DNA from 3 places in the Ornithinibacillus salinisoli genome. Region 2 is predicted to be linked to each of the others. Evidence: riboswitches for the same ligand, from Rfam matches in the RefSeq annotation. Region 2 holds a riboswitch; each other region holds the start of a gene.
What was found. Region 2 has a riboswitch for cyclic di-GMP ahead of ACFSTA_RS20515 (sodium-dependent transporter). Riboswitches for the same ligand answer to the same signal wherever they lie in the genome.
Positions count from the first base shown of each region.

Region 1: another riboswitch for cyclic di-GMP. It lies ahead of ACFSTA_RS10900 (GspE/PulE family protein); the one in region 2 lies ahead of ACFSTA_RS20515 (sodium-dependent transporter).
Region 3: another riboswitch for cyclic di-GMP. It lies ahead of ACFSTA_RS19230 (methyl-accepting chemotaxis protein); the one in region 2 lies ahead of ACFSTA_RS20515 (sodium-dependent transporter).

Region 1 is NZ_JBHUMI010000016.1:59,619-63,895, reverse strand. Features, by position in the region: gene ACFSTA_RS10905 (type IV pilus twitching motility protein PilT) at 1-423, opposite strand, end outside; gene ACFSTA_RS10900 (GspE/PulE family protein) at 435-2,090, opposite strand; cyclic di-GMP riboswitch class II at 2,220-2,303, opposite strand; gene ACFSTA_RS10895 (prepilin peptidase) at 2,407-3,162, opposite strand; gene ACFSTA_RS10890 (metal-dependent hydrolase) at 3,298-3,978, opposite strand; gene ald (alanine dehydrogenase) at 4,202-4,277, opposite strand, start outside.
Region 2 is NZ_JBHUMI010000046.1:30,028-34,304, reverse strand. Features, by position in the region: gene ACFSTA_RS20520 (pyridoxal phosphate-dependent decarboxylase family protein) at 1-226, opposite strand, end outside; gene ACFSTA_RS20515 (sodium-dependent transporter) at 273-1,640, opposite strand; cyclic di-GMP riboswitch class I at 1,770-1,855, opposite strand; gene ACFSTA_RS20510 (Ger(x)C family spore germination protein) at 2,224-3,354, opposite strand; gene ACFSTA_RS20505 (spore germination protein) at 3,356-4,277, opposite strand, start outside.
Region 3 is NZ_JBHUMI010000043.1:8-4,284, reverse strand. Features, by position in the region: gene ACFSTA_RS19250 (flavin reductase family protein) at 1-152, shown strand, start outside; gene ACFSTA_RS19245 (molybdopterin-dependent oxidoreductase) at 364-885, shown strand; gene ACFSTA_RS19240 (hypothetical protein) at 928-1,254, shown strand; gene ACFSTA_RS19235 (CBS domain-containing protein) at 1,395-1,832, shown strand; cyclic di-GMP riboswitch class I at 2,007-2,106, shown strand; gene ACFSTA_RS19230 (methyl-accepting chemotaxis protein) at 2,201-3,925, shown strand; partial or broken gene ACFSTA_RS19225 (helix-turn-helix domain-containing protein) at 4,056-4,277, shown strand, end outside.

The DNA of each region.
Region 1 (4,277 bases), on a different contig from region 2:
AGTAGTTGATTTTCCAGACCCTGTTGGACCAGTTACTAGAATTAACCCCTGAGATTTCAGTGCTAATTCTTGTAAGACCGTAGGCATTTGCAATTGCTCCAATGAAGGAATTGCTTGTGGAACGACTCTTGCTACAATTCCAATATTCCCCAACTGATGATATACATTAATTCGATAGCGAGAAACATTTTTTATACTATAGGAAGTATCGATCTCGCCTTCGTTCATTAAGCGATCCCAATCTGATTCTGATAGTAATTCTCTAGCGAGTTCTTCTGTATGATTTCGTGTCAACACTTCTTCTCCGTTGAGAATTAGGTTCCCATTAATTCGATAAACAGGGGGAGAATCTACTGTAAGATGCAAATCGGATGCTTGGCTAATATATGCTTTTTTCAAGAGTTCATTGATAGTAAATAGCAATTTAATCCCTCCTATTCCATTGAAGCAACTCGCAATACTTCTTCCGTCGTCGTTAATCCCTGTGATACCTTTTCTAGACCGTCCTCAATTAAAAATTTTATACCACTTTTTTTGGCATAATCTCTTATTTCCCCTCTAGTACTTGTATTCATAACGAAACGTCGGATCTGGTCATCAATAGGAAGAACTTCATGTATGGCTATCCTTCCGCGATATCCAGTCATCCCACAGCTAGAACATCCTTTTCCTCTATTGACAGATGTTACTTCAATTCCTGCTTTATTAAATAGTTCCATTTCACGTTCTGTAACACTTACCTGTGTATTGCAATCCGAACATATTCTTCTTACTAATCGCTGACCGACAATACCATTTAATGAAGAAGCAATTAAAAAGGATTCAATACCCATATCGATTAAGCGAGTTAATGCTGCAACAGCACTATTTGTATGTAGTGTACTTAAAACAAGATGTCCAGTTAATGAAGCACGAACGGCAATTTGTGCTGTTTCAAAATCACGAATTTCACCAATCATAATTATATCTGGATCTTGACGTAAGATAGATCGAAGACCATTTGCAAACGTCATACCGATTTCCTCTTTCACCTGTACCTGATTAATACCTTGTAGCTGATATTCAACTGGATCCTCGATTGTAACAATATTCACTTCTTCACTATTTAGTCGATTTAATGCAGCATATAGCGTAGAGGATTTCCCTGAACCTGTAGGCCCGGTAATAAGGATAATTCCATTTGGCTTTTCAATCATACTTTTAAAATTTCTTAAATTACTTGTCGTAAATCCTAATTTATCTATATCATTTAATGCATTTGACAAATCTAGTATCCGCATCACTATTTTTTCCCCATAGACAGATGGAAGGGAAGAAACACGGATATCGAGCGGTTTATAATTGATATCCATTTTTATCCGTCCGTCCTGAGGGATTCGGCTTTCCGTAATATTGAGATTACTAATGATTTTAATCCGCGCAATGAGTACGTTTTGCATATATCGAGGTAATGCTCTCTCTGTTCGAAGCATCCCATCTACGCGATAACGAACTCTCAGCTCCGTTTCTTGTGGATCAAAATGAATATCACTTGCTCTCTGGGCTACTGCATTAGCTATAATTTGATTGACAAGTCGTACAATCGGAGAATCTTCATCTGTAATCCCTGTTTCATCAATACTTTCCTCTGGTGCAAAGTCTCCCATTACCTCTTTAATCGATTCCTGTATATCATAATACTTTGTAATTGTTCGATATAGTGAATCCTTGGTCGCAATACCAGGAGTAATCTGAAAACCAGTTGCCATCCGAAGTTCTTCCATTGCAAAATAGTCCATGGGATCAGCCATCGCGACAAAAAGCTTGTTGCCATCGACCCTAATTGGCATGACCGTATGTCTTTTTGCTAATTCTTTTGGGACTAATTGTACTAGTTCCTCGTCTATTGGATATTGATAAAGATTGATATGCGGAATTCCAAGTTGAAATTCAAGTACCTCAATTAATTGTTGCTCTGAAATATACCCTTCTTTAAGTAACGCATCGCCTAACTTTTCATCAGATGATTTTTCAGAAAGTGTTGCAGCTAATTGTTCTTCCGTAATTAACCCTGAGTGAACAAGCAAATCCCCTAGTCTCTTTCTAGCCATCGAATATCTCACCTCCATCACAATAAAATTATATTTTTAGGATAGTTAATTACTAACGCTTCTTATGTAGTATTTTATTCCTAGTCAACTAGTAAAAAAAGACAATAAAAGCCCCTACATAATCATAAATTGTGTAAAGGCCGGTTGCATCAGTAGCTCAACACGATCGAGATGCCCATAATAAGATCGTATATCAAAGCTTCCTCTTTAATTGTTGTTTAGTACTTTCGTATTAATTTTATAGTATCAACGTATTACATATTCGTCAACAACATTCCGATGTTTCCCAACTTCCATTATTAAAAAAAATATATTTCTATAAAATTAATCGTACATACCATGAAATCAAATGTTCAGAAAAGAAATAAGATATTAGTGTGGCTAACACAATATATGGTCCAAACGGAACTGGTTGTTTCCTTTTAGTTATTCCAAGTAAGATTAATAGCATACCTAGTACAGATCCAATGAAACATGCTAGAAAAAAGGCGATCAAGACTTTTTCCATTCCTAACATAAGACCTAGTAACCCAAATAATTTCATGTCGCCTGCTCCCATACCTCCACGACTTATAATAATGATGATTGCAATGATACTAAATCCTATTGCTCCACCAGCTACAGCTGACCACCAAGGCTCCAACGGGTCAATAACATTCATTATGATAAATAAAGGCAAGAAAAATAGAAGTACTTTATTGGGAATTAACATATAAACAATATCTGATACAAGGATAATCATGGAAAGGGAAATTAATAGAAGCGCCTTCCATAATTCTGCATCAAAACCGATCATGACATAGCTAAAGGCGAATAAAAATCCGGTAATAACTTCGACTAGAGGATATATATAAGATATTTCTGTTTTACAGTTTCTACATTTTCCATGTTGTATTATAAAAGATATTACAGGAATAAGTTCATACCATGAAAGTTGGTTATGACAGGAGGGACAAACGGAACGGTCATTTGTAAATTGTTGACCTTTAGGGACCCGTAGTCCGACGACATTAAAAAATGATCCAAATATTAAACCTATGATTCCGAATAGAATAATTATAGTTGTTTGCATTAACACTGACTCCCCCTCACCGTCAGAAAACTGTTTACATTATACCATTATTGTTCCCTGTATAATATCTATATTTTTCCATCATAAATAAAACGTAACACGCTCACGTGTTACGTTTTACAATTAGTTGTATGTTTACAACACCAATTCTTCCCCAATTTCCATCTTACGCGCTTTCCCGTTCTTTACTTTTTGAACAAAGTCATCTGGATTCTGCTCAATTACAGGGAACGTATTATAATGAACCGGAACAACAACTTTTGCTTTTATCCATTCTGCTGCAATCATCGCATCCTCAGGTCCCATAGTAAAATTATCCCCAATTGTAATAAATGCAAGATCGATATCATTCATTTCCCCATACATTTTTAAATCCGTAAATAATGCTGTGTCCCCTAAATGATAGATCGTTTTCCCTTCTACCGTTAACAAAATTCCACCTGGCATTCCAGTATAAATAATCGAACCATCCTCTTCCGTATAAGAAGATCCGTGAAACGCTTGCGTGAATTTAACATGTCCAAACTCAAAGGTACGAGCACCACCAATATGCATTGGATGAGTAGAAATACCTTTTTGTCCTAAGTACAATGCCAATTCATTAGGAGCAACAACTAAGGCACCTGTTCGTTTAGCAATCTCTACTGTATCTCCTACATGATCGTTATGACCATGTGTCAGTAGAATTACGTCAGGTTCAACCTTATTTGCATCTAAATCACACGCTTCATTACCAGATATAAAGGGATCGATTAATATAGTGTGTGTACTTGTTTTTACTTTAACTACGGAATGTCCATGATACGATACTTTCACGATAATCTCTCCTTTTTTATGTTGTTATATAGTATATATTCGATATTTATTTTACAATATCCTTTTTTACATAAGATGTTTTCTAATTGTTCCATTAGTTCCCGAGTTTGCTAAATAGTTCTGGACTGTCCATAGTTGAACTGTGGCATTAATCTATATAAAGCCATGCCAAGAACCTTTAACTATGAAAAAGAGTGACTCCCATTTGAAGTCACTCCCTCTATTATTGTAAATGACCTAATACATCATCGTATTCCAGTCCGTGTGCCTCAGCAACTGCTTTATAGGTTACAAATCCT
Region 2 (4,277 bases):
TTTGGACTGTATCTTCCATAGGTAATCCCATTTCTGGAACCATTGCCTGTTGAATAACACGGTTATAGTAATCCTCGGTATACTCTGGCATTTCCCCTAATGTTAATTTGGAAGGATCTTTTAACTCATCTATCTCCGTAAAAATATTTTTTATATGAGAGATTATTTCTTCTCTTTGATATTCATTACCATCTATACTTGGAAACAATTTTTGCATTTCCTTCATTGTCGCCATACACATAACCTCCATGAAGTTTTAACTTGTTGTATTCCTAATTAAATAAATCTATTATCCAATTAAATAACCCTAATACATCTAAAAAGACAATAATAATTGCAATCGGAGTTACATATTTTAATAAGACAAACCATATCGAAAAGAAAACGGATCCTATGTTCGAACCAGACTTTAATTCTGTAAATAGTACATCCTTTGATACTTTTCGGGATACAAAAATTGCAATTAATAGTGCACCTAAGGGCATTAAAACATTACTTACTGCAAAATCCATTAGATCGAAAAATGTTTTATTAAATAGCTGTACGTCTGCCAAAATACCATAAGATAAACAAGATGGTATACCAACGATAAAAATAAGAATTCCTACTATCCAAGTTGATTTTTTACGCTTCATTGGATTATTTTTCGTAACGGAAGCCACAATAATTTCAATCATAGAAAAGGCAGATGTTAAAGCAGCGAATAAAAACAAAATTAAAAAGGCTAAAAAGAAAAACATCCCAAAAGGCATTTGGTTAAATACTTCAGGTAAAACCGCGAATATTAAAACCGGACCCGCATTCGGTTCGAGGTCAAAGGAGAAGACCCCAGGAAAAATAGCTAATCCTGCTAATAATGCGATAATTGTATTTAATATAATGATAGAAAAAGCTGATTGTGGTAAATTTTGCGTTCTAGGTAAGTAAGATGCATAAGTTACCATAACGGAAACCCCTAAAGAAAGCGTAAAAAATGACTGTCCAAGTGCAAATAATATACTTTCTGACGTCAATTTTGAAAAATCAGGTACTAATAGGAACTTCACGCCTTCCATTGCACCATCAAGACTCAACGAACGAATCACTAATCCAATAAAGAGTATTAGTAGAGCAGGCATCATGATTTTACTTGCTAATTCTATTCCTTTTTGAATTCCTTTAGAAACGACAAGAATGGATATAAGCATAAATACGAACTGAGCAGTAAGCGTCGCAAAAGGATTCGAGATAATTTCTTCGAATAACTCCATATATCGCCCTTGTTCCAGTCCGTTTAATCCACCCGACACTATTTTTACGATATATAGGATAATCCAACCGCCGACTACACTGTAGAAAGATAAAAGTATAAAGCTAGTAAATACTCCAATTTTACCTATAAAACTCCATTTCGGATTGGATGTTAGTTTACTATACGCATCGATCGGATTACTTTGTCCCTTTCTCCCAATAATAAATTCCCCTAATAATAGTGGCATTCCCAACACAAGTGTAAATGCTAAGAATAAGAAGAAGAACGCTCCTCCACCACCAGTTCCTGCAACATAAGGAAACTTCCAAATAGCTCCTAAGCCAATCGCAGATCCTGCAGCCGCTAAAATAAAGCCAATTTTTGATTTCCAGTGTTCTTGTTGTGACATGCTAATTCCTTTCCTTTCTCCTATCATTTCCTCTACTAGCAAGACAAATTGAAAATAAAAAAGTCCACACGAAATATCGGTGGACATAAAAATGTAAATTAATACATCATTAATATTATCTCCAACCTTTTCGGCAACCCGGCTGCCATAGAAATTATTCCATTAGGCCCGTAGCTTTGCGTCCTCACTTTTCAATGAGTTTGCTATTATCGAAGGAATGAATAAAAAATTGTTTTTTATTTATCTGCACCTACTGCATAAATGCTACTTTAGTTGCAAATTTATATGTGATGAAAGTTGTAATGGTTCCATATATTTACTTTACTTCCAATCACCAGTTCAATTTTACTATAACTTTATACCCGATGAAAGGTAAATCCTTATATTCCAATTTTTTGTATAAGTGAGAGTTTTATATAAACTTTGAAAATAAACACGAGTAATATTTTAATCGGTACCACAGGTAGTCTCGTAATCTAAATAATTTGTTTAAAAACTTCGGAAAGAGCCACTAACAGTGAAACCATTCTATTCTAATATTATGAAAACTGGTACAAGAGAACTGTTTTCAATTGCTTCTCCCTCAATCATATATACCTTTACTTTCAAGATGAAAGGTGGTTGAAATTTCATTTAAAGTTTCTTCTGTAAGTTGGAAATCTTTCACATTTTCAAGCTTCATACCATTGCGAAATAAAATCCTTCTCAAACTATATATATCAGTATTATTATCCAACCCTATTTGATAAGTTTTTCTAATTTCTTCTTCAATTTGATGATTTATCAATTGTTCTATTTCTTCTAACGATCTACTTTCCTTTAGATCCGTTAATTGTCCAGTTGCTTTTAATTCAATGTTAAATTTTGCACTTCTCCCTTCTTCTATCTGTTTTATATTCGTCGAGGGTCTACTTATTTCTACCATTCCTATAACTTTTTCGTCTTCTATAATCTTAACCGGAGTATTTTCCGTATCAGATTCAATCCACCGTAATCCTTTTAATTCTTCAAGAGACATCCATTTCGTAAATTTTTCTTGGACAATCGGAAAACCACCATTTATTTTCAACGTTTTTTTGGGGTCTTCCTTTGTAGAAATCTCTTTCCATGAATCATAGTCTAAACTTATAGATGGTAATACTGCAGTACTACCTGGTTCCTTATAGATTGAAACAAACTTATGCATTCTTATTGGCTTGATAAACGAATGCACTCTGTACCCATTTTCTGGTTTGTATAAAATCGTATAGAGAGGTGGTAACTTGAAGAAGCCAGAAACACCAAGTATTTCTTCCACAGGTTCTTTTGTAGCGAACATCCATGGTGTGTAACGAAACTCTCCATTTCTATTTATGGCTTGTTCAAAGGTCTCAATTCCCTTTTTCAGCACAGATTCCGAATAAATGATTGCTCCAACTTGTCCCCAATTAATCGATTCCTGGGATGTATGATATAAATTAGTCACTGCCTCATTTAACGTAGATCCTAAACTTTTTCCAATAAATAATGAAACATCCTCAGATTGCTTCCCCCCTTCCTTTTTAGCTACATTGGCGAAATCCATCATTTGCACATAGAGTATATAATTTTCATCCACATAATCTATGCCAATAGCTGTAGCAAAATTAACTTCACCGACATCCTTTTCATCCCAGCAACCACTTAAAGTAAGTAACAGAATAGCTCCTATCCAAACACCTTTGTATAGTCTCAATTTATTTTTCCTCCTGCCTGTCATCATCCATTGGGTTAAGTATACTGGCACGTTTAGTTTGCTTATTTACTGGAATTCTTAGCATCGTTTTAGGAAAATCATCTTTAACGAATGGGGAAATAGGACTTAAATATGGTATTCCAAAAGATTCAAGTTTAGCAAGGTAGCCAATAATCAAAAACATACTGAGGAAAAAACCATACATTCCTAGAACACCGGCGCATAGTATGGAAAATAACCTTAAAATAGTAACAGTTCCAAACAAGGATTGATTCCCTAATGTAAATGTCGCAACAGCAGTAATAGATGAGACAACAAGCATTGTTGGGGATGTTAATCCCGCTCTAATTGCAGCATCACCAACAATAAGTCCTCCTACTACGGCAACTGTCTGTCCAACAGCTTTTGGCAATCTGACACCTGCTTCACGAAAAAGCTCAAAAAGACCGATCATTAGCAACAATTCAATGGTGGTGTTAAAAGGAATACCAATTCGATTAGCACCAATTGTCGCAAGCAATGAAAAAGGGATCTGAGCCATATTATATGTAGATAAAGCGACCCAAAATGATGGAAGGAAAATAGACAATACTAATCCAACAATTCTTATTAAAATTTCAAATGAAGCATAATAAAACGGCATATGGTCATCTTCAGACGTTTTCAAGAGAACGCCTAGATTAGCTGGCCCAATAATAACATTTGGTACATTATCTATAAAAATTGCGAAGCGTCCACGGGACAAATAGTTAACAACTCCATCGGGTCGTGATACGCTCTCTAATAACGGAAAAAAAGAATAGCGGGAATCCACAAGTAGTTCAGCCAGTTGATTATCACTGCTTACTATATCTATATCAATCCCTTTTAAACGCTCTGTAACCTCCTTAATTATTTTTTCATTTTGTATATCTGTCATATAA
Region 3 (4,277 bases), on a different contig from region 2:
GAGATGACGATAAGTTTCTAGAGAATGGATTGCCGAATTTCGATAAGTTGGAAATACCTTTATACTTAGGAAGATCAAAATATGCAAAACTCGATCAAACGAGTCATGTTGAAACATATAAAATCGATAAAGATGATTACGGAGTAGAATGACCACTGAATCCCTTCATATATATGAAGTAATGGAGAAGAATATATAAAGGGGGCAGTATAAAATAAGAGGTCCAATCGCTAAGCCACATTTGATTACCAAAAGCTTAAATCCCGAAAATCAAGAGACTCCAATTGTTTTTATGAAGGAAGATATCGTAAGTAATAAATTATTTTATAGGAGAAATCATTTTTCTTATCCTGCGTTTCAGCCATCTTTTTTTATGTAAAGGTCGAAGGTCATGTTCAATCACCTATTATATTTTCATTACCGGATATATTAGCGATGCCAGCAAAAAAATTAGAAATCGTTTTAGAATGTGCAGGTAATAAAAGAAAATATTTTTGGCCAGATGTATATGGAGAACAGTGGGGGAAAGGTGCAATGAGTCAAGGTGTGTGGAAGGGCGTATCATTACAAACATTGTTTACATATACAGGAATTATAAATACTGCTAAAGAAGTGGTTTTTCAAGGTTTTGATTATGGAAAAAGAACGGATTCCAATGAAAAACATCATTTTTCAAGGAGTTTATCTGTACAACAGGCACTTCATCCAGATACAATCTTAGCATATCAGTATAATGAAAAAGCGCTCACCCTTGAACATGGTTTTCCTTTGAGGTTAATTGTACCAAGTATGTATGCGATGGCATCTGTAAAATGGGTGAATAAAATAGAGGTTATAGATCATAATTTTAATGGTTCTTTTCAAAAGGACGATTATGTATATTAGCCAAAAAAAGATAGTAATATTGGTGCTAAACCAGTTACAACGATGAATGTGAATTCAACGATACAGAACCCTTTACATATGGATGTTTTGAACGAAGGTAAACAAGAAATTTCAGGAATTGCTTGGACCGGTGAAGGTATAATCAAAAAGGTAGAAATTAGCTTCGATAATGGAAGCACATGGTTACCGTGTCAATTAATGACCACTCCTCATAAATATAGATGGGTAAAATGGAGGTACGAATGGAGTCAAGTTAAAAAAGGGGAGTATACAATCCTTTCCAGAGCAACAGATACCAAAGGAAGAGTTCAGCCATTTGAGCCAATGTGGAACCGTAAAGGATATGGATATAATGCCAGATCGTGTTAAAGTGAAAATTGTAGTAAGGTAAATCAGGCTCGGAGGTATCTTCGAGCCTGTTTGCATGTACAAAAGTAATTATGAAAAATATTCCTATCATATTCTGCAGAATTTAACTCAAGCTAATACGTGAAAGGGGAGATTATTTGATGTATCAACAATTGCGAAATATCATGACATCAAATGTTTTTACAATAAGTGAATCACAATCTGTTCAAGAAGCTGCTGCTTTAATGAGTGCACACAATATTGGATCAATACCAGTTGTAAATAATAATGGGCAAATGGTTGGTATTGTAACAGACCGTGACATTACACTTCGTGCTACTGCACAAGGTGAAGCAGCCCAAACACCTGTTTCACAAGTAATGACAGCACAACAAATAGTACAAGCAACACCAGATATGAATGCGGAGGAAGCGGCGCAATTAATGGCACAACAACAAATTCGTCGTTTGCCGGTTGTCGAAAACGGACAGGTTGTTGGTATGGTTGCATTAGGAGACCTTGCAGTAGATCATCAATTAGATCAATCTGCTGAACAAGCACTTTCAAGTATTTCAACCCCTTCAGCACCACAAAAGTAAACGAAATGCTAATGGATTATAGAAAAGGGCGCCTGCGCATCCTTTTCTATGTCCTTTATTTTTAGGGGAAATTGTATTGAAAAAAGATTTACTTGCATTATTTTTGCAAAAATATTGTTTTTTATAGACTCATAGATTACTATTATTATATTACATAATATAATGTGTGTTTCTAGAAGAAAAAGGCAAACTGCTTGAAAGAGTAGGACGCAAAGTCAAGGGTCTAAAGTGAGTCGATTAGATGTCGATTTACTACGATAGCCTGACTACCAATTTCCTATTTTTAATAAATTGGCTATTCAAACAGGAGAATAGTCAATTTTCTTGTGTCAGAAATCATCTAATAAATTTTTACGGAGGATCATAATATGGTTAAAAAATTCAAAATAAGTAAGCCTAGTTTCAGGAATATTAGTATTGGGTGGAAATATGGTATAACGCTAGTCATTGTGTTGTTATTATTTGGAGGCTCTTCTGGGGCTGTCATGAAATTAGTAAGTGATATGGGCAACGATATTGATACGATAGAACATAGAAGTAATATAGCGATGGATATCTCAGAGATGGGATCACTCATCAGATCAAAAGGAATACGTATTGTTACATATTTTCAAGATCAGGATCCTACACTAGTCGAAGAATTCGAGGAGCGACAGGAACAATTTAATACATTAGCAACATCGGTTAGTTTAATGGAAAAAACCGAGGAGCAAAAGCAATTATTTGATGACATTATTTCGAATGATCAAGAAATTAACCGTATTTTTAAAAACTACATTGTTTCTGCTATTGACAATGGCAATACTAGTTCGGCTGAAGCTTTTGTTGGTCAAGCAAATATTTTAAGAACGCAGACAATAAAAATGCTAGATGAATTAGTTGCTACAGTTGATGAAGATCGTCACCATGCCATTTCTAATGCGAAACAAAATCAAGAATCTACTTTTATAAGTCAGTTAGTATTTTTAATTAGTTCTATTATTATAGGGGCCTTACTTATTGTTATTATCAGTCGAATGGTTACGAAGAATCTACGTAAAGTGGTTGAAGTTAGTAATAAAATAGCTGAAGGTGATTTAACAGTACAAAGAATTGATTATGATGGAAAGGATGAAATTGGTCAGTTGGCATCATCTATAAATAAAATGAGTGCTAGCTTACAAAATCTCTTACAAGAGGTTTCTACCGTATCCGAATCGGTTAATAGTCAGAGTGAAGAACTCACACAATCAGCAAATGAAGTAAAGGAAGGATCTGAACAGGTTGCATCTACTATGCAGGAATTAGCAGCTGGGTCAGAAACTCAAGCAAATAGTGCAAGTGATTTATCATCGGTGATGAATACATTTTCTGTCAAGGTTCAGGATGCAAATAAAAATGGAGTCTTAATTGAACAATCAAGCAGACAAGTACAGGAATTATCTACAAAAGGTAGTCAATTAATGACAACATCAACGGAACAAATGACTCGAATTGATCAAATCGTTCAGGATGCTGTTGATAAGGTACAGGGATTAGATACACATTCACAACAAATAACAAATCTGGTTTCGGTTATTAGGGATATTGCAGATCAGACAAATTTACTAGCGTTAAATGCAGCTATTGAAGCAGCAAGAGCTGGTGAACATGGAAAAGGATTTGCTGTTGTTGCTAATGAAGTAAGAAAACTAGCAGAGCAAGTGGCTGTGTCGGTAACAGATATAACAGGGATTGTGAAAAATATTCAACAGGAATCTAGTGCTGTAACGGAATCACTCCAAGGAGGATATAAGGAAGTCAAAGAAGGTACGTTACAAATTACGGCAACTAGTGAAACGTTTAGGGAAATACGTGGAGCGATTGATAAAATGGTTTTAAGTGTTGAAACAGTTACAGGAAACTTAACAGATATTGAAACACAAACGATGGAAATGAATACTTCTATCGAAGAAATTGCATCTATATCAGAGGAATCTGCTGCGGGAGTAGAACAGACTTCAGCGTCTTCACAACAAACAAGTAGTTCGATGGAAGAAATGGCTAGAAGTTCTGAAGATCTAGCGAAATTAGCAGAAGAATTAAATAAACTAGTACAAAAGTTTAAATTATAAGAAGAAACTAAGAGGCTGAGACAGACGTGTTTTAGACAAAGAAAAATCCGAACTGATTCAAAATTCTGATATGCTCCCCTTAAGGTAGACAGATTTTAAAAAAAATCTGTTCACCTTAGGGGGAATTTTTATGTCTAATCGAGCTTGTTCTATTGAACTTAAACTGGAGGTAATCCAGGCTTATAAAGATAAAGTCTATTCACTGAAAGAATTATGTGCTAAATATCAAATTCATTTTACATCTGTTTATGAATGGGTGGAGAAGTTTGAGAAAGCAGGGAAAAGTGGTTTAGAGGAATCAAAAAAATGGAGAACATATTCTATAAAATTAAAAGAAGCAGCTGTAAAAGAC